DNA from 3 places in the Serratia sp. AR11 genome. Region 3 is predicted to be linked to each of the others. Evidence: riboswitches for the same ligand, from Rfam matches in the RefSeq annotation. Region 3 holds a riboswitch; each other region holds the start of a gene.
What was found. A riboswitch is a leader RNA that binds a small molecule or an ion and turns the genes downstream of it on or off. The one in region 3 is predicted to bind thiamine pyrophosphate.
Positions count from the first base shown of each region.

Region 1: linked by a shared signal. The riboswitch ahead of thiM (hydroxyethylthiazole kinase) and the one ahead of thiB (thiamine ABC transporter substrate binding subunit) in region 3 are both predicted to bind thiamine pyrophosphate.
Region 2: linked by a shared signal. The riboswitch ahead of tenA (thiaminase II) and the one ahead of thiB (thiamine ABC transporter substrate binding subunit) in region 3 are both predicted to bind thiamine pyrophosphate.

Region 1 is NZ_CM150739.1:4,055,459-4,063,487, reverse strand. It holds gene ACSOSI_RS19120 (sugar phosphate isomerase/epimerase family protein) at 1-40, shown strand, start outside; gene ACSOSI_RS19115 (MFS transporter) at 148-1,413, shown strand; gene ACSOSI_RS19110 (GNAT family N-acetyltransferase) at 1,455-1,880, opposite strand; TPP riboswitch at 1,949-2,040, shown strand; gene thiM (hydroxyethylthiazole kinase) at 2,077-2,871, shown strand; gene thiD (bifunctional hydroxymethylpyrimidine kinase/phosphomethylpyrimidine kinase) at 2,868-3,668, shown strand; gene ACSOSI_RS19095 (inhibitor of vertebrate lysozyme family protein) at 3,755-4,213, shown strand; gene gutQ (arabinose-5-phosphate isomerase GutQ) at 4,299-5,270, opposite strand; gene srlR (glucitol operon DNA-binding transcriptional repressor SrlR) at 5,263-6,036, opposite strand; gene gutM (transcriptional regulator GutM) at 6,120-6,476, opposite strand; gene srlD (sorbitol-6-phosphate dehydrogenase) at 6,529-7,308, opposite strand; gene srlB (PTS glucitol/sorbitol transporter subunit IIA) at 7,319-7,681, opposite strand; gene srlE (PTS glucitol/sorbitol transporter subunit IIB) at 7,708-8,029, opposite strand, start outside.
Region 2 is NZ_CM150739.1:3,544,712-3,552,740, reverse strand. It holds gene ACSOSI_RS16785 (AMP nucleosidase) at 1-18, opposite strand, end outside; gene opgB (phosphatidylglycerol--membrane-oligosaccharide glycerophosphotransferase) at 172-2,475, opposite strand; gene ACSOSI_RS16775 (ABC transporter substrate-binding protein) at 2,730-3,665, opposite strand; gene ACSOSI_RS16770 (ABC transporter permease) at 3,682-4,449, opposite strand; gene ACSOSI_RS16765 (ABC transporter ATP-binding protein) at 4,446-5,201, opposite strand; gene tenA (thiaminase II) at 5,198-5,878, opposite strand; TPP riboswitch at 5,941-6,043, opposite strand; gene ACSOSI_RS16755 (LLM class flavin-dependent oxidoreductase) at 6,214-7,236, shown strand; gene ACSOSI_RS16750 (GlxA family transcriptional regulator) at 7,314-8,029, shown strand, end outside.
Region 3 is NZ_CM150739.1:721,846-729,874, forward strand. It holds gene thiP (thiamine/thiamine pyrophosphate ABC transporter permease ThiP) at 1-1,125, opposite strand, end outside; gene thiB (thiamine ABC transporter substrate binding subunit) at 1,101-2,087, opposite strand; TPP riboswitch at 2,146-2,251, opposite strand; gene sgrR (HTH-type transcriptional regulator SgrR) at 2,289-3,950, opposite strand; gene sgrT (glucose uptake inhibitor SgrT) at 4,041-4,214, shown strand; gene ACSOSI_RS03390 (sugar efflux transporter) at 4,371-5,570, shown strand; gene ACSOSI_RS03395 (DASS family sodium-coupled anion symporter) at 5,712-7,184, shown strand; gene leuD (3-isopropylmalate dehydratase small subunit) at 7,234-7,836, opposite strand; gene leuC (3-isopropylmalate dehydratase large subunit) at 7,848-8,029, opposite strand, start outside.

The sequences.
Region 1 (8,029 bases), 2.2 Mb from region 3:
TTTGATAAAGCAAGCCCGGGAGCTGCTAACCCCGGCATAATATAATAAATAAATTTATAAATAACACATTCTCAATGATGTGGAGAGACACTCGTCCCGTCACTGAGGTAACAACACCGCTTATTATTTAATGGCTGTGAGGGGATTATGCTGACTAAAAAAAGATGGGCACTATTTAGCTTGTTGGTCTTATGTGGCGGGACAATATATAAATTACCCTCCCTTAAGGATGCGTTTTATGTGCCGATGCAAGAATACTTTCACCTGAGTAACGGGGAAATTGGTAACGCCATGTCGGTCAACTCGATTGTGACCACCATTGGCTTCTTCTTGTCGATTTATTTCTCCGACCGTCTGCCGCGCCGCTTTACCATGTCGTTTTCACTGATTGCCACCGGCTTGCTTGGTATTTATCTGTCCAGCATGCCGGGTTACTGGGGCATTCTGTTTGTCTGGGCGTTGTTTGGGGTCACCTGTGACATGCTGAACTGGCCGGTACTGCTCAAATCGGTGAGTATGCTGGGGGATAATACCCAGCAGGGGCGGCTGTTCGGCTTTTTCGAAACCGGTCGTGGCGTGGTGGATACCGTGGTGGCGTTTTCCGCACTGGCGTTGTTTACCGCTTTTGGCAGCGGCTACCTTGGCTTCAAGGTTGGGATACTGTTTTATTCAGCGATCGCCATTATCGTCGGGATTATTATTCTGTTAGTGATGAAGGAAAGCCCGGAGGAGAAAACACCATCGAAAAGCGCATTGCCGGTTGATAAAAAACCGGGCATGAGCAGCGTATTAAAAAATAAAACGGTCTGGCTGATTGCCTTCAGCGTTTTCTGTGTTTATGCGGTGTATTGTGGGCTGACGTTCTTTATTCCTTTCCTGAGCCATGTCTATGCATTACCGATTGCACTGGTTGGGGCCTATGGGATCATTAATCAGTATTGCCTAAAAATGGTGGGTGGACCTATTGGCGGGTTGATTGCGGACAAAGTATTAAAATCCCCCAGCAAATATTTATTCTACACCTTTATTATCAGCGCCATTGCGCTGGCATTATTGATCCTATTGCCGCATGAGCAAATGCCGGTCTATCTGGGCATGGCCTGTACGCTGGGATTTGGTGCGGTGGTCTTTACCCAACGTGCAGTGTTCTTCGCACCGATCGGTGAGGCGGGGATTGATGAGGAACACACCGGTGCGGCGATGGCGCTAGGCAGTTTTATCGGTTACGCCCCGGCGATGTTTTGCTTCAGCCTGTACGGCCATATTCTCGATGCCTTCCCCGGACTAACCGGCTACAAGATTGTCTTCGGCCTGATGGGCATGTTTGCCTGCGCCGGGATCATCGTGTCAGGGTTGTTGGTTAGAAATATCCGCGCACGCGGCAAATTGACCCCGGCGGTTTCTGCCGCCTGATTTGAGGACTATGGATGGGCACGGTACAGCATGCCGTGCCCTTACTTGGTCGGCGAGTGCATCAGGTAATAGTCTTCCGCGCCGTCATTGCCGGTGGCGATCGTCCGCCAGCCGTGTTTATGGTAAAACGCCAGCGCCTTCTCATTCTTGACCAGACATTTCAGCGAGCCGGTGGCGGTAAACGTCTGCTCCGCTGCCTGCAACAGCGCGCTGCCGACGCCCAGGGGCGGCAGGTGAGGGTCGACATACAGATTGTGAATAAAGTTATCCTGACGATAAATCGAGACAAACCCCAGTCGCTTTCCCCTTTCTTCCGCCACCCAAATATCCTCGCCCAGTGTCGAACGATCGAAATCTTCCAGTCGGTAATCTTCGGTATCACGCCAGGGGAACGCTGCTTTGCGCGATGCCAGATACAGGGTGCGCAGGAACGGACGGTCGGCTTCCTGGTATTTTCTTATTTGCATGGCGTCTCCTTTTTATTTTTTGACACTATAGCGCGATTGACCTCACCGGCGGCAACCCCAATAATGGCCGTCTTGACTCGGGGTGCCTCTAGGGGCTGAGATTTTACCCGTATTACCTGATCTGGATTATGCCAGCGTAGGGAAGTCTCGGTGCCCCCACCGGTACCCGCCTTCTTGAACGCCGGTTGGGAGGAATATGTTCACTCGACCTGATGCTTTACCCGGCGCTCACGCCGCGGCTTGTTTGACCCAATTTAAACGCCAATCCCCCTTGATTCATTGCCTGACCAACGAAGTGGTGCAGGAACTGACGGCTAACGTGTTGCTGGCGCTCGGCGCTTCCCCTGCGATGGTGGTGGAACCGACCGAAGCGGCACAGTTCAGCCGGCTGGCGGATGCTTTGCTGGTCAATATTGGCACCCTCAATGCCTCGCGGGCCGAATCCATGCTGGCAGCGGTAGAGGCCGCCAATGCGGCGGGCACCCCCTGGACGCTGGATCCGGTCGCCGTCGGCGGGCTGGTGTATCGCACTGCATTTGCCCAGCGTTTGCTGGGGGAAAAGCCGGCGGCGATCCGCGGCAATGCCTCTGAGATCATGGCGCTGAGTGGCTTGCAGGCGAACGGTCGCGGCGTCGACAGCGCTGACGATTCACTGGCGGCGTTACCGGCGGCGCGTGAACTGGCGCGGCTCAGCGGGGCGATAGTGGCAGTGACCGGCGTGGTGGATTACATCACCGATGGCCAGCGTGACTGGGCGGTCGCCGGAGGGGACGTGCTGATGACGCGAGTGGTGGGCACCGGTTGTGCGCTTTCGGCCGTGGTGGCGGCATTCTGCAGCCTGCCGGGCGATCGGCTGGACAACGTAGCCACCGCCTGCCGGGTGATGTCACTTTGCGGTGAGCGGGCGACGCGTGGCGCGGCTGGGCCGGGCAGTTTCACCCCGGCGTTTCTCGATGCTCTTTACCAACTGCGTCCGGAGGATCTGCAATGAAACGGATTAACGCGTTGACCATCGCCGGGACCGATCCGAGCGGTGGGGCCGGTATCCAGGCCGACCTGAAAGCCTTCTCCGCGCTAGGGGCCTATGGCGCCTCCGTGATCACCGCGCTGGTGGCACAAAACACCCGCGGCGTGCAGTCGGTGTATAACATCGAGCCGGCTTTTGTCGCCGCTCAACTTGATTCCGTGTTCAGCGATCTGCGTATCGACAGCACCAAGATTGGCATGCTGGCCAACGCCGACATTGTGCAGGCGGTGGCGGAGCGTTTACGTCACTATCAGCCGTCGTTTGTGGTGCTGGATACGGTGATGCTGGCGAAAAGCGGTGATCCTTTGCTGGCACCGGAGGCGGTGGAGTCGATTCGCCGCGAACTGTTGCCGCTGGTGTCGATCATCACGCCGAACCTGCCGGAAGCTGCGGCCCTGCTGGAATGTGCCCCGGCGGAAAACGAAAGCCAGATGCGTGAACAGGGGCGGGCACTGTTGGCGATGGGCTGCCAGGCGGTACTGATGAAGGGCGGCCATCTCAGCGAAAGTGAAAGCCCGGACTGGCTGTTCAGTGTGGGGCAGGAGCAACGCTTTACTGCACCCCGCGTAGCGACCCGCCATACGCACGGCACCGGCTGCACGCTGTCTGCTGCATTGGCCGCGCTGCGTCCGCGCCACGACGACTGGGCAGGTACGGTCGCTGCCGCCAAGGATTATCTGCAAAAAGCCTTGCAGCAGGCCGATACGCTGGAAGTGGGGCACGGCATCGGGCCGGTGCATCATTTTCACGCCTGGTGGTGAGTCAACTTTTTAGCCGTGCTGTGGTCTGACTAGATTCAGGCCCGGTTTTGGCCGGGTGCGATCGAATTCAATCAAGGGAGAAGGCCATGACAGGACAAAACGCACTTCGCGGCGCCATCTTCGGCGCGTTACTCAGCTTCAGCGTGGGCAGCCTCGCCCAACAGATTGTCACCACTTCGGACGTGATCCAGCAGCCGGGCTATCAGACCAGTTGGCAGAACATGGTGAAGGGGCAGGCCCGTTTACCGGGCTGGGCGCGCAAAGGGGTAGGGACTTCAACCCCGGCGCAAAGCCTGAGCTGGAAGGGCCAGGATTATTTGGTGGGCAATGTGTGCAAGCCCCACGACTGTGCCAACAACTTTATGATGGTGGCGTTTAAAGAAGATAAGTCGCAGGCCTGGGCGGTGCGCGTTGAAGTGGCGAACAAGCCGGAAGCGGTTGATCATCCGAAGAAATACGCCAAATACCAATGGCTGGGCAAGCCGGATGAGGACATGAAGGCGCTGCTGAAACAACAGTTTGAGAATAATCCGGACTGGAAATAAGTGGGCTTTAGCGTCGTACGAATCCCCTCACCCTAACCCTCTCCCAAAGGAGAGGGTACAAACGGGCAAGCATTAGTTAATGCGGTCAGCCGATACCGGCCTGATGCAGGTCGTGCAGGTTGATCGCGCCCACCAGTACGCCATCTAGGTTGACCACCGGCGCGGCGCTAATGTGCTGTTCGTGCAATGCTTCCAGTGCTTCTCCGGCGCGCCATTGTTCCGGCAAACGGTAGCCGGGCCGGGTGATCGCCGGGCTTAATGCATCCTGCAGGCTATTGCCTTTCACCAGCCAGCGACGCAGGTCGCCGTCGGTAAACACCCCCACTACTTTCTGCTGTGCGTCGCACACTGGCACCAGTCCCAACCCGGTACGGCTCAGTTCCAGCATCGCTTCCATCACGTTGGCATTTTCACTGACCTGCGGCAGGCGATCGCCAGTGCGCATCAGGTGATGTACCCGGTTCAGCAGGCGTGCGCCCAGGCTGCCGCCCGGATGCGAGCGGGCAAAGTCTTCGGCGTTGAAACCGCGTTGGCGCATCAGCGCCATTGCCAGTGCGTCGCCCATCATCAGCGTATTGACCGCACTGGAGGTCGGTGCCAGCCCCATCGGGCAAGCCTCACGCTCAACGCTGATGTCCAGCATGCAGGCCGCTGCCTGTGCCAGCGGTGACTCTTTGCCACCGGTAATAGCGATCACCGGGATATTATTCTCCGCCAGTAGCGGCAGGATCAGATCCAGTTCTTTGGCGCGGCCGGAGTAGGAGATAAACACCACCACGTCGTCGGCACCGATCATGCCGAGATCGCCGTGCAGTGCCTCCGCCGGGTGGACGAAGAAAGACGGGGTGCCGGTACTGGCCAGCGAGGCGGCAATTTTTTTACCGATATGACCGGATTTACCGATGCCGGAAATCACCGCCTTGCCGCGGCAGTTCAGCAGCAGTTCGCAGGCGCAGACGAAGTTGTCGTCCAGTCGTGCCAGCAGGCGTTGTGCTTCGGTCAACTCAATTTCCAGCGTTTCGCGGGCAAAGGCCAGCAGGGCAGCGGCGTTACTCATCAAAATCTCCTACCAGAATGATATTGATCCCTTTCGCTTGTAGCGCGGCGAGGTAATCCGGGTTGATGTTTTTATCGGTAATCAGCGTGTCTACGGCGCTCAGGTCGCAGACCACGTTCGGGCTTTTGCGGCCAAATTTTGACGAATCCACCAGCAGGATAATACGGCTGGCGGCTTCGCACATCGCCTTGCTGACGTTATGCACTTCGTTAAAGGTGGTGACACCGGCGTTAAGATCCACGCCGTCCGCACCGATAAACAGCTTATCAAAGCTGAACTGTTGGAAAGCCGATTCGGCCAGGCTGCCGTGGAAGGACGCCGATTTTTTGCGGTAAGTGCCGCCGGGCATCAGGATGGTCTGGTCGTTATCCAGCTCTACCAGCGCATTGACGATATGCAGGCTGTTGGTCATCACCGTGATGTTATTGAACTGCGCCAGATGCGGCACCATTTGCAGCACCGTGCTTCCGGCATCGAAAATCAGCGAGTCGCCGTCGTTGATCAGCTTAATGGCGGCGTAGGCGATTTGGCGTTTCTTTTCGGTATTGATGTGGGTTTTGCGGTCGATGGGCTGGTCGCCATCGTCGCGGCTGAGCACCACGCCGCCGTAGGTGCGGATCACCTCTCCTTCGTCTTCCAGCAGGGTGAGATCTTTACGAATGGTGGTGCCGGTGGTGGCGAAATGTGCCGCCAGGGCATCCACTGCCGTTTTGCCATGTCGCTGCAGATATTCAAGGATAGCGGCCTGTCGCTGCTTTGGTTTCATAGCCCGTCCTGTTCACAAGAGTTGAGCATTTCCCTTCAACGAATAATTCAATATGAAAGGTAATGTCTTTTAATGTGAAAATATCATGATTTAGGGGCAATCGCTAACGATAGTGCTGTCTGGCATGCGCGATCCTCGGGGAAGATCACATCCGGGCGCAGATCCCGCTGGTACAGGCCATGCAGCCGGGCGAGCGACCGAGGCTGGGCAAAAATGGTCAGGCCGCGCATCAACATGCTGCCGCAGACCCGTTGTTCGGTATCGAAGGCCAAAGCCAGCACCACCCGTGGCCGAAAGCGCCCGCCAGAACGTCCGACACCGACGCGGCCCAGTTGGCACAGGCCGTCGAAGGCACGGTTGAAACGCTGGAGCTGCCACCAACCGAGCGCGATTTGCAGCAGCCAGGCCAGTACGGCGAAGATGATCAATGCCTGGGTCATAGTGTTTCCTGTTTATTTTCCCTCTCCAGACGGAGAGGGAGGCGTAACCCAATCAGAACATTACCTGACCGCCGGTGATGTTAATCGACTGGCCCGTGCAATAAGACGCTTTATCGCTGGCGTAAAACAGCAGGGTATTCAGCACGTCCTGGTAATCACAACCGCGTTTCAGCGGCACCTTGTCGGTGTAATATTTTTCAACTTCATCCGGCGCAATCCCCAGTTTTTGTGCGTACTGCGGCAGCAGTGACTGGAACATGGGCGACTTCAGCAGGTTGCCGAGCATCAGCGAATGCACGGTGATGCCGTACTCCGCCAGATCGAGCGCCAGTGACTGGGTCAGCCCGACACCGCCGAATTTGGCGGCGCTGTAGCCTGAGTTGTGCTTGCTACCGACCTTGCCGGACTTGGAGTTGATCTGAATGATGCGCCCGGCAACGCCGTCGCGGATCATCAGGCGGGAAAACTCGCGGGCGCAGAGGAAATAGCCCACCAGATTGACCTGCAGCGAGCGATCGAAATCCCCTAGTGGAAAATCGGTGATCGGCGCGGCCTTGGCGATACCGGCGCTGTACACCAGCAGATTGGCCAGGCCAAATTGGCTATCCACCGCTGCCGCCAGGGCAATGACGCTCTGCTCATTGGTGGCATCGGCCTGGAAACCCTGTGCGCAGCCTGCGCCGTATTGGTCGTTAATCTGCTGCGCCACCTGTCGGGCGTTATCCGCGTTTAAATCGGCTACCGCTACGCGGTAACCCGCCTGCGCCAGTCCCAGGCACAAAAATGCACCTAATGTTTGGCCTCCGCCAATCACTACAGCTACTTCAGACATGGTCTACTCCTTATGCGATAAATTTCAGCGTACTGCCTAACGGGATATCAACCGGCGTGGTACCGGCAACGTGGATAGAACCGGGGAATTCGGCCTGATTTTCCCCGTCAAAACGCACGGTAAGGTGGCCCAGTTCACGCAGATTTTGGCTGGCGACCTCGCCAACGGCGGTAATCGGATAACGCTGCTCCGCCAGCTCCATCCAGCCGCCGGTCTGCAGCTCGCCGAGGGTATTGCCGTGCCGGTGGATGAAGCAAAACTCTTCGATGTCTGCCGGTGCCCCCTCACGGAAGGTGATCAGCATGTCGTCCAGCAATGCATCGCGGGCACTGTCGCCAATTTGGGTGATGGTGGTTTGGAAAATGGTGTTCATAGCTAGCCCCTGGCAGTAAGTAAAAGTTATTGGTAGATGAAGGCCGAGGCGGCCCAGGCGATCAGCACCGTAGGTGCGCCGGTCAGGAAACGCCCGACCAAGACCGAAGGGACACCGACCCGCACCGTGTCCTGCTTGGCTTCCGCCAATGACAGACCCACCGGAATAAAGTCACAGGCGGCCTGCGCGTTAATCGCGAACAGGGCGGGCAGCGCCAGCTGCGGCGGGATATGACCCAGACCGATTTGCACCCCGACCAGTACGCCAATCACCTGAGCGATCACCGCGCCAGGGCCGAGGAACGGCGACAGCAGTGGGAAAGAGCAAATCAGTGCCAGCGTCACCAGG
Region 2 (8,029 bases), 2.7 Mb from region 3:
GGATTGCTGACTGCTCATACTCTCTCCTTGGTTCTCCCGGCTATGCGGCGGGAGGCATACGGATGCCGATATCAATTCACAGCAACAGGTTAGCCGAAGACGGGCGTAAAATCTTTATTGAAGGGGAAAAGAAAACGCAGCGGCATGGCGTCTGCCGCTGCGGTGTCGCGATCAGGAGTCGGGGGCGGCCTGTTCCACTTTCAGCGAGACCAGCCCAATGCCCAGTTTTTTCGGCGTAAAGCCGCCGCTGGCGCCTTCCTGTGGCTCGGTCGGTGCCGGTGGTGTGATCCGGATGTTCTGCGCACCGCCAGGGTTATCAAAGCGTAGCGTCACGGTAGTGTCCTGCTCGGTGAGCGTCACAAACTGTTCCTGGTCACCGACGCGTACCGAAATTGGTTCGCCAACGTTTTTACCGTAGGCGCGTGCGCGCAGCACCAAATCAAAGGCCGAAGGCAGTGGGTCGACGTAGTCGATGTTCACCGTCGGTGCCAGATTGGCGTCCGACCAGCGGCCCCAGTCCTCGACGGCGGCAACACCGGTAATCGCCTTAACCTGTTCCGGCATGCCCGGCAGCATAAAGGCAATGGCATCTGCGTGATATTTAACCGCCGCATCGTCCACTTTCAGCCGCTCGACGGCATTTTGATATGCGGCCACGCTGTCCCCTTCGGGGCTGCTAAAGTTGACCTTGCCACGATAGTTGCCCCCTTTGGCCTGCACGATGTGCGGTGGGGCGGCCAGATTGCCTGAAGCAACGCAGGTCTCGGTACTCAGCGCCAGTTCAGGCGCCCACACCCGGCCAATTTCATAGCACTTGTCGACCCAGACGAATTTTTCACCCGCACCCAAACCGGCGAGCTGTTTTTTCAGCGGCGTGGACAGATAGACGTTAAACATCGGCTCAATTTTATTGTCCGTCACCTTCAGGATAAACGGCACCTTAAAGGTGATGCCAGAGAAGCTAAAACGGCTGCCCTGATTGTCCAGATTAAAGTTGCTGATGTTGTTGGGGAAGCCCCATTGTTTCACCACCGCCGGTTTCCAGGCGTTGATTTTCTCATCGATATTCAGAAATACGGTAGCCAGCGTCGGACTGGACAGGCTGCTGCGCCCAAGGCCAATGTAGTTATCGCCGCCCATCACGTCCAGCACCGTGGCACCGTTGTCCAGCGTGCTGCGCTTCTCGTTATGCAGCGCGGTCTGTGGGTGGGTGCCGTCGATAATAAAGAACAGATTGCGGCGTTTCTGCTTGGTCAGAATGTCATAAGCGGTGTTGTTCATCGCCAGGTGATCCGAAGACACCACGATAACGGTATTTTTGAAGTACTCGGACGCTTTGATTTTGTCGATTAGCGCCGCGATATGTTGCTGGCTACAGGCCACCGCGCTTAGCGAGCGGTTTTCTTTGTTCTGCCAACTGAACGACTTTTTGCTGCAACTGGCGGAGATAAAACCGTCCGGGTGATGGGTGTCGACGGTCAGCGCAAACAGCGAGAACTTTTTATCCTGTTTCGACAGTTCGACAAACTTGTCGAACACCAGATCCAGCACGGTATCGTCGTACCAGCCCCAGTCATTTTTGTAGCTCGGATCGCTGACCTGCCCACGCAACTCCTTGAAGCCATACGCATGGTCAAAACCGTGCGATTTCAGGAAGGTATCTTTGCCGGCGAAGGCCAGTTCGGCACCCTGATAAAAGTAGTTGTCGTAACCGGCGGATTTCAGCACGTCACCCAGGCAGACGTTTTCCGGATAAAAGGTGGAAACGGCGCTGGAGGCGTTGCCGTCAAAGGGGGCAAACAGCGGGATCCCGCACTGCGAAGACACCATACCGGCAATGGTATAGCCGGTGCCGGGCAGCTGTTGGGTATTGCTGAAATCGATACTGTTTGCGCGGTGCTGGTTCAGTTCGTCGGTCAGGCCGGGGAAGAGATCTGCATCCAGATAGGTTCTTTCCAGGCTTTCGGCATAGATATACACCAGGTTCGGCGCTTTACCCTGCATGCTCTTTTTCGGCGCTTTGTAATAGGTATCAAAGTCGGCGGTGTCACCGCTAATCTGGCTTCTGACCAGCAGGGAGATATCCTGAAAGGCCGGGGTGGTGCCGACGGAAAACAGCGCCAGCAGCACGGCGAGCACGCTATAAACCACGCTGCTGCTTTTTGCCTTGCGCCGCACCAGGCTCCAGGTCAGCACGCTGAAGATCAGTGCCAGCACCGCCAACAGGCCGATAAACGGCAGCAGGTATTTGCCAACGCCGGCACCCTTCAGGCTGCTGGTGAGGGTGTAGAGCACCGCATCGGTAATGCCATCGCCGGTAAAGTAGTTACTGGCGATCAGCACCACGTTAAGGATCAGATAGCTGCCCAACAGCGTCAGCAGGGCGGCCAGCCACCAGCGGTTGGCGGCGGCTCGGGTCCGGTAGATGAGAATTGAGGCTAAAAAAAGTGCAAACGAAATTAATGCTGAAACCATCCACCGTACCCTGTCTGATTAAAAAGAAAATCTTAACTGCTCTGACAAACGCTATTGAGCCGCGCACAGCGCGAAAGAGGAAGGGTATAGCGCATTGAAAGCACCAGGGTCAATGCGTGTTTGCATTGCCTCGCCGCGGCAGAGTGCGATTGGCGTTTTTTGTGACATTACTGTGACACTAATCACGTCTGAGAGCAGCAGAGCGCAAAATAGGCCCTCTCCTTGGGGAGAGGGCAAACAGACCAACGCGCCCTTTAAGGCAACTCCACCGCATACTGCTCTACCGGAGTGATTTTTTTGATCAGCTTATTGTCGAACAGGAACTGTTCATAGGCCTGATAGCGCGCTTTATCCAGCCTGGCCGGATCGCGGGCGAACAGCGGCAGGCTGGCCTGCCAGGCCTGTTTGTTCAACTCGGTATTGAGTTCCGGGTGGGCCTTGGCGAACGCCAGCCAGCTTTCCTGTGGGTGAGCCTGCAGGTAATCGTTGCCTTTTTTCAGCGCCGTGAGGAATTTCTTGATTTTCGGCTCGCCCACCGCGTCGCGATTGGCGACGATAATCAGTTCGTCGTAGGCTGGCACGCCGTAGTCTTCCACGTTAAACACCACCGGATCCTTGCCCTGCAACTTTAGCTCCAGCGCTTCGATATTACGATATCCGCCAATCACCGCATCAACCTGACCTGCCAGCAGGGCGCTGGTCAGTTGGAAATTTACGTTAATCAACTTACCGTCGTCAGGGTTGAGGTGTTCATGCTTGAACATGGTTGCCAGCGTGGCCTGTTCGATGCCGCTGACCGAGTAACCGATTTTTTTGCCCTTCAGCCCTGCCGGGGTGGTAATGCTTTTATCCAGCGTAATCACGGTATTGAGCGGTGAATTAATCAGGGTACCCACGCGCATCAGCGGCAGGCCCTGATCGGCAAAGAAATGCAGCTGCGGCTGATAGGTGATGGCCAGATCGGCCTGTTTTGCCGCCACCAACCGTGGTGGTAGCGCCGGATCGGAAGGCGGCACAATCTTGATGTCCAGGCCTTCGGCCTTGAAGGCACCGATCTGCTCGGCCACCATAATCGGCGCGTGATCGGGGTTGATATACCAGTCGAGCACCAGCGTCAGTTTTTCTGCGGCGGTAGCTTGCCCGGCCAGCGTGGTGCAGAGCATCAGTCCGCAGAGGGTTTTATTAATCATTGTGGATCCCTTGTTATCAGTCATTTTCCGGCGCCCAGTCGATCAGGCGCAGCAGCAGCGCGTCCACCGTCACCCAAAGCAGGACGGTCATCAGCACCAGAATAAACAGCGCGGCAAAACAGACGTCGGTCTGCATGCGCGCGTTGGCGTTCAGCATTACGTAACCCAAACCTTCCGCCGAGCCGACCCATTCGCCGATGATCGCGCCGATCGGGGCGACGGCGGCGGCCATGCGCAGCCCGGAGCCAAAGGCCGGCAGTGCCGCCATCAGCCGCACATGCCGCAGTTGCGCCCAGGGAGAAGCGCGCAGGGTGCGGGCCAGATCGAGATAATCGTTATTGACCCGGCGCAGTCCGTCGAAGAAGGCTGAAGTGACCGGGAAGAAGATCACCAACACGGCCATCACCACCTTGGCGCTCATGCCAAAACCGAACCACAGCACCAACAGCGGGGCCAGTGCAAACACCGGGATAGCCTGACTGGTTAGCACCAGCGGCATTAGCCAGCGTTGCAGCCGTGGGGAATAAATCATGCACAGCGCCAGTACGGCACCAAGCAACACCCCGGCCAGCAGGCCGCAGGCGATCTCGGCGGCGGTGATCAGCGTGTGGTAACCGAGGTAAGCCCGGTCGTTCCACAGCGCCTGCGCGACTGAGGTGGGTGAAGGCAGCAGAAAAGCCGGAATATCACCCAGAGTGACCAGTCCCCACAGCAATAGCAGGCCGGCAAACACCGTCAGGCTGCGGCGCATCCGCGACAGACGGCTTTCAATCTGTGGTTTCATCCGGCGGCCCTCACCAGTTGCAACAACAGCTCGCTCTGGCTTTTCAGCAGATGAGGATCGTCCGGTGCGCGCGGCGGCAAACCTTCGATAACATGGCTATCGTCAATACCGGCGGGATAGCGGGACAGTACCAGCAGGTGATGGCTGAGACGGCAGGCTTCCATTGGGTCGTGGGTAATCAGCAATACGGTGTGCTGCGCCAGCAGTTCGGCGGCCAGTTGCTGGATCATGGCGCGGGTAATGGTGTCCAGCGCCGAGAAAGGCTCATCCATCAGCACAATCGGCTGGCGTTCATACAGGGTACGGGCGATGGCGGTGCGCTGACGCATGCCACCGGACAGCGCAGCAGGCAAGGCATTGCCATAACCGCTCAGCCCCACGCGTTCCCGCAGGTGTTCCGCCCAAGCGCAATCGACCTTTTCACCGCGCAGCCGCGCGCCGAGGCTGATGTTCTGGTCAATGGTCAGCCACGGATAGAGCAAATCCTTTTGCCCCATATAAGCGATGCGCCCGGCAATCGGCAGGCCGTCACTGCCGGTCACCGAACCGGAGGTGGGTTTTTCCAGCCCGGCAATAATCTTCAACAGGCTGGTTTTCCCCGCGCCGCTGGCGCCGAGCAGGGCAACAAAACTGCCGCCTGCGATATCGAAGCTCAGCCGCTCAAAAATCACCTGCTGACCAAAGCGCAGGGTTAAATCCCGCACCTGAATACCCGGCCGAACGCCATGGTGTTGCGCGTTGCCTATACTCATTGGGCATTCAGCCCCATTTGCCAGAAGGCAGATTCCAGCCGGGTGGCGGTGGTGAAAATCTCTGACAGTTCGCCCAGGCGGCTTTCTGCACCGCGCTGACGGCCGACGTTTTCCAGCAGATCGATAGCGGCCTGCACCCCGGTCAGATAGCCCGGATCGCCATAGTTGCGGATCCACGAGGCGTAAGGGTTGCCCTCCATCACCGTGGCAGGGTCGCCCAGCAGCCGCAGGCCAATCTCGGCATAGCCGGCGACGCAGGGCAACAGCGCCGCCAGCAGGTCGAGAGCGTCCCCGGAGTGGCCGATATCGAGTACATAACGGGTGTAATTGAGGGTTTCTGCGGCTTCTGGCTCGGCGGCAATCTGCGGCTCGCTGAGGCCCCAGTCGGCGCAATAGGCCAGATGCAAAGGCAGCTCGGCGACAATCGCATTGAGCGAGGCGGTGGCCGTGCGCATCTCCGGCAGGGTGCGCAGTTTGCTGACCAGCAGGGCGTAGGCGCGGGCAAAGTGGATCAGGAACAGATAGTCCTGGGTCAGATAGCGGCGGAAAGCAGGTTCGGGTAGCGTACCGGCGGCCAGTTGCTGAATAAAGGGGTGAGCGACATAGTCCTGCCAGTGGCTACCGGCGCGCAGGCGCAGTTGGCCGTAGAGACCGTCGTCGAATTGGGGAGTAAACATGGGACCTCCAAAAGTGAGTGGAGATCCGGGCGCGCTGAGGTATGAACAGGCAATGACTGATAGCGTTATTGCCGACCCGTCCCTTCGCTGGCATGACCCAGATCAGGTTCAAAGGGTTCGGCTTGCGCCATCTCAGCCCATTACAGGACACCCCTCGGAGGAGCCTGTTATACGATATTTACTTTTTGATTACAATGTTTGGGCGGGGGGAAGCCTGGAGGATTTTCTCTGCCAAAAACGGTTCGTTTAGTGCGGTCGAAGACAATTTTTCTGGCCTGACAGGGGGCATATTTGTCACTGTAATCCGGTCATAATTGAACCTAAGGACACCACCCATGAAGAAAATTGGATTTCTCTCTTTTGGCCACTGGACGCCTTCGTCACAGTCGGGCACCCGTTCGGCCGGCGATGCGTTGCTGCAATCGATCGACCTGGCCGTCGCGGCAGAAGAGCTGGGGGCGGATGGGGCCTATTTCCGCGTGCATCACTTTGCACGCCAGCTTGGCTCGCCATTCCCGCTGTTGGCTGCCATCGGTGCCAAAACCCAGCGTATTGAGATTGGTACCGGCGTGATCGACATGCGCTATGAAAACCCGCTGTATATGGTTGAAGACGCCGGAGCCGCCGACCTGATTTCAGGTGGACGCTTGCAGCTTGGCATCAGCCGCGGTTCTCCCGAGCAGGTGATTGATGGCTGGCGTTACTTTGGTTACACGCCTGCGGACGGCGAGACCGAAGCCGATATGGCCCGCCGCCACACCGAAGTGCTGCTGGACGCGCTGCGCGGTGAAGGCTTTGCCGAACCCAGCCCGCAGCCGATGTTCCCTAATCCTCCCGGCCTGCTGCGCGTTGAACCCTTCTCTGCCGGGCTGCGGGATCGCATCTGGTGGGGTGCCAGCTCAGACGCTACGGCAGTTTGGGCCGCGAAGCTGGGGATGAACCTGCAAAGCTCGACGCTGAAAAACGACGAAACCGGCGAGCCGTTTCACGTGCAGCAGGCCAAACAGATCCGCGCTTACCGCGAGGCCTGGAAGTTGGCAGGGCATAAACGAGAGCCGCGTGTGTCGGTCAGCCGCAGCATTTTTGCGCTGATGAACCAGCAGGACCGCAGTTACTTCGGCAATAGCGGGCAGGAGGGCGATCAGGTGGGCTATATCGGCGATCAGACCCGGGCGATATTCGGCCGTAGTTATGCCGCCGAGCCAGAGCTGCTGATCAAACAGCTGGCGCAGGACGAAGCCATTGCCGAAGCGGATACCTTGCTGCTGACGGTGCCAAACCAGTTGGGCGTTGAGTATAACGCCCATGTGATTGAGTCGATCCTGAAGCATATTGCACCGGCGCTGGACTGGCGCTGATAAGTCGCGCACTGAAAGCCCGCCAGCCTCTCCGGTGGCGGGCTTGACTTATTTTGCTCATTTTGTATTTTAAGGACATGCATACCTTTCTGATTATCGTCCCCGAAGGGGGCATGTTATTCGAGTCGGCAGGCATCGCCGACATCCTGATGCAAGCCAACCGCTTGAGGCCCAACGACGCTCCGCTCTACCAGATGGCGATCGTCACCACCCAATCTCACCGGGTGGTACATGGGTCGTCCGGCTTGAATCTGTTGGCCGATCATCGTCTTTCAGATCTCGACCCAGAGCAGGAACGCGACACCATCATAGTGACCGGAAAAGGCGCGACCGAGGAAGAGAGTGCTTATGTTGTCGACTGGCTACGGCGTGCCGCACCCAAGGCGCGGCGTATTGCGTCGGTTTGCGGTGGGGCGTTGTTGCTGGCCGAAGCCGGTTTGCTGGATGGACGCCGGGCGACCACCCATTGGCGATTGCTGGAAACCTTGCAGACTCGTTTCCCAAAAGTGCAGGTCGAAAATGGGCCGTTGTACGTGCAGGATGGTTCCGTCTGGACTTCGGGCGGGGTCAGTTCCGGCTTCGATCTCACCCTGGCGCTGGTGGAGGACGATTACGGTTTTGTTCAGGCGCGTGAAGTGGCGCAAGATCTGGTGATGTTCCTGCGTCGGCCTGGCGGTCAGGCGCAGTTCAGCCGTTACCCTTTAAATCAGGCTAAAACCCCTGGCCCAATCCGCGATCTTCAGTCGTGGATCCTGGAGAATCTGGCCGCAGACCTTTCCGTTGAGCAGTTGGC
Region 3 (8,029 bases):
GCCACTTAGCTCAAGTCGCTGGCCCCAGCGCAGCCGCTGTTGCAGCTTCAGCTCACGACTGCTCCACAGCAGCATCATGGTCAGTAGCACGCACAGTACGCCGGCACCGAGAGCAATGCGTAATGAGGTGAATAACGCCTGCCACAGCACAGGCTGTTGCAGCACGCTGACCAGGCTTTGGTTGGCACCGTCGGCAATCACCGCCAGCAGTGGGGGTAACAGCAGCAGCAGGGCGGCAGCGATCAGCAAAAAATCGCTGGTGCGGCGCCACAGGCTGTCTTCCGGATTACGCCAGATGTGGGCGTGAGTGTTGCCGACCGGCAATGCCTGGCTTAACCGCTGGCTGAGCACCACCAGCCCCAGGCAGCAGGCCAGTTGGATCAGCGCCAGCAGCGCGGCACGGCTGAGATCGTAGTCGTAGCTGAGCGCCTGGTAGATAGCCAATTCGATGGTGGTGGCCTGCGGCCCGCCGCCCAGTGACAATACGGTGGCGAAACTGGCAAAGCACAGCATAAAGATCAGCGCACCGCTCGGCAGGATCTGGCGGCGTAGTGCCGGCCATTCGACAAAGCGGAACTGCTGCCGCCCGCTCATGCCAAGCTGCGCAGCCAGTTGACGCTGTTCGACCGGAATGTTTTCCAGCGCCTGTAGCAGCAGGCGGGTCGCCAGCGGCAGGTTGAAGAACATATGGGCCAACAGAATGCCCTGCAGGCCATAGGGGGAGAAACTGTAGTTAATGCCGAGCCAACCGCATATCGCGGCCAGCCAGCCTTGTCGGCCATAAACACTGAGCAGACCGAACACCGCCACCAGTACCGGCAGCACCAGCGTCATGGCGCACAGCCGTAGCAGCAATTGGCGGCCAGGGAAACGGCGACGGAACAGCGATCGCGCCAGCAGGATAGCGGGCAGCACCGAGATCAGTGCCGACAGCAACGCCTGCCAGAAGGTGAAACGCACCACGTGCCACAGGTAGCTGTCCTGCCACAGACCCTGCCAGTCGCTTTCGGGCGCGTGTCGCCACAGCGAACCCATCGCCAGTACGGCGATGGTCAGGATCAGACCGGAAGCCAGCAGCCCCGGCCATAGCCAGCGTGGGATCAGTGGCTGACGGCGGTTTGCCATGCCCGGATCCAGTTGCCGCGTTGTTTGGCCACTTCTTCAGCGCTGTATTGCAACGCGGTCTGCGGTACGGTCATTTGCTCAAACCCGGCCGGTAGCTGGGTTTTGATCACCGGATACATCCAGTTGCCGGTGGGAATGCTGTTCTGGAACGCCGGGGTCACCATAAATTGCATAAACTGCTCTGCCAACTCCGGCTGTTTGCCGGCCTTGAGTTTGCCTGCCACCTCGACCTGCAGGTAGTGGCCTTCGCTGAAGTTAGCGGCGGCGTAGCTGTCTTTCTTTTCTTCAATCAGATGGTAGGCCGGAGAGGTGGTGTAGCTGAGTACCAGGTCGCCTTCGCCTTTCAGGAACAGGCCGTAAGCCTCACTCCAGCCCTTGGTCACGGTGACGGTTTTCTTTGCCAGCTTTTGCCAGGCTTCGGGAGCCTTGTCGCCATAGACTTTCTGCATCCACAACAGCAGGCCGAGGCCCGGCGTGCTGGTACGCGGATCTTCATAAATCACCTTCCAGTTCTGGTCACTGTCGACCAGTTCCTGCAGGCTTTTGGGCGGGTTCTTCAGTTTTTCTTTGTTGTAAACGAAGGCAAAGTAGCCGTAGTCATAAGGCACGAAGGTTTTATCCTGCCAGCCGCCGGGAACGCTCAGTTTGGTGCTGTCGACGTTGCTCGGCGCAAATAAACCGGTTTGTTGCGCGGCCTGCAGCAAATTGTTGTCCAGCCCCAACACCACATCGGCGGCGCTGTTTTTTCCTTCCATGCGCAGGCGGTTAAGCAGCGAAACGCCGTCTTCCAGCGCGACAAATTTCAGCTCACAGTCGCACTGGGCTTCAAAGGCTTTTTTGACCGCCGGGCCAGGGCCCCAGTCGGCAGCGAAAGAATCATAGGTGTAGACCGTCAGTACCGGTTTGGCGAACACCGGTGCGGCGCACAACAACAGTAATAAGGGCAGGCTTTTTTTGACCACTTTGCACTCCTGAAAATTTAGGGGGGCAAGGGTATCTGAGGGGGCGAGTGGCGGCTGCCGGTTCGCTGGGCTCAAATCCCTCCGCCGGTATTGACCGGATCAGGTTCGACGGGTTTGTTCTCAGCAAAATCGGCACGCCGCATTTTGCACCCCGTTGAGACGGCGTCATTGTAAAGACTAACGGGCGTCGGTGAAAGGCGCTTATGCTTCCGGCGGCGCAAACCAGGCGGATTTAAAATCAAACCAGCCCAGGGTATTCATCCGTACGCCGCGCATGCTGCGCTGGCCGTGCAATTGCAACCAGTGGTGGAACAGCGGGTGTAACTGATGATTGCTGACCAGGCGCTGGCAAAAATCGGCCAGCGGCAGGCTATTGGCGCGCCACAACGCGGCATCCTCAGCGAGATCTTCATTCATGCAGTGCTGCATCAGCGGCAGTTCATACAGGGTGGCGAACAGCGAGAACTCCAGCGGCAGATAGAAGTTGGCGCTGCCGAGCCACAGATCGCTGATGGCTTCGCCTTTATGCCAGGTGTCGTAATCCACGGCCTGGATCTTCAGCTTGATACCCTGCTGCGCCAGCAGGGGTTCGATCGCCAACTGAATGGCGTGGAACTCCGAGTGCTCGCTGTAGTAAGTCAACGTCAGCTCGGTCAACCCGTCCGGTTTGGGCAATTGTGCCAGTGCGCGGTTGTGATGCCAGCGCGGCAGAAGGCCGTAGGCCGGCGACCAATAGCGTTGATAGACCGGGCCGGCATTGCTCAGCAGCGCAATGGGGTTGATCAACTCGCACAGCCAACTGCGAATGGCCGGATCGGCCGCCAGTGGCGAACGCTGATCGAACAGCAGGAAATAACAGCCTTCTTCCAGCCGGCTTTCCAGTTCGTTTTTGCCGGTGTCGTCCGCCTGCAACTGGACGCCGGAATGTACCAGTTCTTCGGTCACTTCCGGCAGCACCCAGATATTCACCTCATCGATCAGCGCGCGGTAGCCAAAGTAATCGTCAAAGGCGTGGATTTTCATCTGGCTGCGGTGGTTGCGTACCACGCTATATGGCCCGGTGCCCACTGGGTGGCGCGAGAAGTCCGGCAGGCTTTGCCATTCGCGCGGCAAGATCATCGCGGGCACGCTGCCCAGCAGCCACGGCAGCCAGTAATCGGGACTGTGCAAATGCACGTCGATCACATAAGGCGTCGGTGAGGTCACGCGTTCGAGATGTGAAAACAGTGGCTGTGGCATCAAACGGGTAAGCGAGCTGATGACATCCTCCATTTCCAGCTCGCGGCCATGGTGAAAATGAATCGCCGGGCGGAGATAAAAACGCCAATGCAGCGGGGTCAAAGCTTGCCAGTGATGCGAAAGATCAGACTCCAGTTCCCCGTTTTCCTCGTTTATGCGCGTCAGGCCGCTGAAAATCTGCCGTGCCAGATGGGTTTCCGAACGCCGCAGCGCCGAACCGGGCAGCAGGTTATACAACTGGCGATAGTAGAGCACCCGCAGGATGTGTTTCCCCTGACGAAAGCTGCGTCCCAGTTGGGACAGCAACATTTGGCGCACCACGTTTTTATCGCCGACCAGTTGCACCAGTTGATCGATACGGTCTTGCTCCAGCAATTCCTCCGCCCGCTGCTGTTGCAGTGCCAGACCGGTGTAGTGAAAGGTGAGCCGTGAACGTTTGCCGCGCCCGGACTCGGCCTGCCAGGTTAACCAGCCCTGGTGCTGCATGGCACCCAGTAGCGAACGCACGTGGCGGCGCGAACAGCTGAGCACTTCGGCCAGCTCCTGCAGGGTGGTTTCGGTCGGCTCGCCGTGGCAGCGCTGCCACAGGCGAATGAACTGCTGTTGCAATCTGGAGGTGGACATAAAAGAGGAACGCTCCGGCATCAACCCATCAATTTATCTTTCCCTATATTACGCCGATAATTTTCCTCAATGAAAGGGGGAGGGCGACGGATGAAAGTTTTCTTGTCAAAACAGTTCTATCAGCGCTATTTCAGCGCGGTACGTCGCCAGCGGGCCGATTGGTTGGGGCTGGTGCCTGAGCAGGCGCGGCTGGAGATGCTGGCCCATCTGACCCAGTGGGACATCCACTCCATGACGGATAAGCAATACCGTGAGCATCTGTGAGGCTCGGGTAGAAAAAGTTTCTGAGTAATGGTGTTGTTCACCAGCCAGTGGGATCATACCCACTGGTTTTTTTATTCTCGGTCGCGGGGATATTCTTGCAATTTTGCCACCGTAGCCTAAGGTTCTGTCTTCCGCTTTAGGGTCAGGAACGAAGAGATGAAACGTCAGCGCTGGCTGCCACGCCGCTTTAATCCCGTCTTTGCCGCATTCCTGCTGATTGCCTTTCTTTCCGGCATTGCCGGCGCGCTTTTGGCGCCGACGCTGAGCCTGTTCCTGACCACCGAGGTTAAGGTGCGGCCGCTGTGGGTTGGCCTGTTCTATACCGTCAACGCTATTGTCGGCATCGCGGTCAGTTTCCTGTTGGCCAAGCGTTCGGATACGCGCGGCGATCGTCGCAAGTTGATTTTGCTGTGCTGCCTGATGGCGGTCGGTAACTGCCTGCTGTTTGCCTTTAACCGTGACTATCTGACGCTGATCACCGCCGGGGTATTGCTGTCGGCGATTGCCAATACCGCGATGCCGCAGATTTTTGCGCTGGCACGAGAATATGCAGACAGCTCGGCGCGCGAAGTGGTGATGTTCAGCTCGGTGATGCGCGCACAACTGTCGCTGGCCTGGGTGATTGGCCCGCCGCTGTCGTTTACGCTGGCGCTGAACTACGGGTTTACCTGGATGTTCATGATTGCCGCTGCGACCTTCGCGATTTGTGCATTGCTGGTATGGTTTACCCTGCCTTCGGTACCACGTGCGGAGCAAAGTAGTTCGGAGCTGAACGCTACTGCTTCGGTTCCGATTGCCCCCGTCAGCGCCTGGCGCAACCGCAATGTACGTCGTTTGTTTATTGCGTCGATGCTGATGTGGACCTGCAACACCATGTATATCATCGATATGCCGCTGTATATCACCGCCGATCTGGGCCTGCCGGAAAACCTTGCCGGGCTGCTGATGGGCACGGCCGCCGGGCTGGAGATCCCGGCCATGTTGCTGGCGGGTTACTACGTCAAAAGGTTCGGCAAACGCAATATGATGCTGTTCGCCGTGGCGGCCGGCATCCTGTTTTATGCAGGATTGGTGGTGTTTAAATTTAAGCTGGCGCTGATAGTATTACAGCTGTTCAACGCCATATTTATCGGCATCATCGCCGGTATTGGCATGCTCTATTTCCAGGACCTGATGCCGGGACGGCCAGGTGCGGCGACCACGCTGTTTACCAACAGTATTTCCACCGGGGTGATCCTGGCCGGGGTGCTGCAGGGGGCGCTGGTGGAAAACCTGGGGCACTATGCGGTTTACTGGTTGGCGACTATCCTGGCAGTCGTGGCGCTGTGGATGAGTGCCCGCGTGCGGGAAGTGTGAGCTTAAACGTCACCAACCTTGACGCATGTCATTGAGAACATTACGCCCGCCCCCCAAGCTGAACGGACCCGGAACGCGATAAGCGCGTTCCCGCCCATCTTGCTGCCAAGATGCCGATCCGTTTAGAAAAGTGGGTATGTTATGGATAAACTAACGCCGCTCAAGCCCGTTCCTTCTTTGTGTGCCGTCGCCGCTGCTTTACTCATCTGGTTTGTGATCCCGGTGCCTGAAGGCGTGGCACCCAATGCCTGGCATTTACTGGCGCTGTTTATCGGCACCATCATCGCCATCATCGGCAAAGCGATGCCGATTGGTGCCGTTTCGGTGGTGGCGATCGCGCTGGTGGCGGTAACCGGCGTCACCAACCCCGGCAAACCCGGTGCTGCGCTCAATGACGCGCTGAGCGGATTTTCCAACCAGTTGATCTGGCTGATTGGTTTTTCGATCATGATCTCACTCAGCCTGAACAAAACCGGGCTGGGGGCGCGTATCGGTTATTACTTCATCTCGCTGTTTGGTAAAAAGACTCTGGGGATCGCCTATGCGTTGACGCTGGCGGAAACTACCCTGGCGCCGGTGACCCCAAGTAATACCGCGCGTGGCGGCGGGATTATCCACCCGATCATGAAGTCGATTGCCGACAGCTTCGGCTCCAAACCCGAGCTCAATACCTCCGGCAAGATTGGCCGCTATCTGTCGCTGGTCAATTACAATATCAACCCGATCACTTCGGCGATGTTTATCACCGCTACCGCGCCGAACCCGTTGATCGTCAGCCTGATTGCCAAGGGCACTCATGGCAACTTCGAGCTGTCCTGGTCCATGTGGGCAGTGGCGGCATTGGTGCCTGGGCTGTGTTCGCTGATTGTCATGCCCTTGGTGATTTACCTGCTCTACCCGCCAGAGGTGAAAAGCACCCCGGACGCGCCGCGTTTTGCTCGTGAAAAGCTGCAGGCCCTGGGGCCGGTAACGCTGCCGGAGAAAATCACGCTGGCGGTGTTTGCCCTGCTGCTGGTGCTGTGGGCCGGTATTCCGGCGATGATCTTTGGACCTGCGCTGGCGGTTAACCCAACCACGGCGGCGCTGATTGGTCTGGCGGTGCTGCTGGCGACCGGGGTATTGAGCTGGGAAGATGTGCTCAAGCACAAGGGTGCCTGGGACACGGTGGTGTGGTTTTCCGCGTTGGTGATGATGGCCAGCTTCCTCGGCAAGTTGGGGCTGATTGGTTGGCTGTCGCAAACCGTGGGCAACGGTATTGATCATATGGGGATGAGTTGGGTTGGCGGCACCATCCTGTTGACCCTTATCTATCTGTATTCGCATTACTTCTTTGCCAGCACCACCGCGCATGTCACCGCCATGTTCGCCGCGTTCTTTGCCGCCGGGATTGCACTGGGTGCTCCGCCTGCGCTGCTGGGCTTGATCCTGGCGTTCTCTTCCTCGCTGATGATGTCGCTGACCCACTACGGTACCGGCACGGCACCGATTGTCTTTGGCTCCGGCTATGCGACCTTGGGTGAGTGGTGGAAAGCCGGTTTTGTGATGAGCGTGGTCAACCTGCTGATTTGGATATTGATTGGTGGGGCTTGGTGGAAGTGGCTGGGCTACTGGTAAGCGGTTATTGATAATAAAAAAACACCCGCCAGGTGGCGGGTGATTAATATCAGTTCAGGAAGGCGGGCTGCTGCGCCTCGTAGCGGGAAATATCCGCTTCGTGCTGCAGCGTCAGGCCGATACTGTCCAGCCCGTTAATCATGCAGTGACGGCGGAAGCTATCAATCTCGAACGGATAGCTTTTGCCACCGGCTTTGACCGTCTGGTTTTCCAAATCAACTTCAAATTCAATGCCTTCGTTGGCAGCCACCAGCTGGAACAGCGTTTCCACGTCCTGTTCGCTCAGCTTAACCGGCAGCAGCTGGTTGTTGAGCGAGTTGCCGTAGAAGATATCGGCAAAGCTGGGGGCAATCACCACTCTAAAACCATAGTCGGTCAGCGCCCAGGGCGCGTGCTCGCGTGATGAGCCGCAGCCGAAGTTTTCACGGGCCAGCAAAATGCTGGCGCCTTTGTAGCGCGGTTTATTCAGTACAAACTCCGGGTTTGGCTGCTGGCCGGCATCGTCCAGAAAACGCCAGTCGTTAAACAGGTGCTTACCAAAACCGGTGCGCGTCACCTTCTGCAAAAACTGTTTTGGAATAATGGCATCGGTATCGACGTTCGCCGCATCCAAAGGCACCACTAAACCGGTATGTTGAGTAAATTTAGCCACGGTAGCCTTCCTTAGTGAATATCACGGATATCGGCGAAATGGCCGGCAATAGCGGCCGCAGCGGCCATTGCCGGGCTGACCAGGTGAGTACGCCCACCGCGGCCCTGACGCCCTTCAAAGTTACGGTTGCTGGTGGAGGCACAGCGTTCGCCGGGGTTCAGGCGGTCGTTGTTCATCGCCAGACACATCGAGC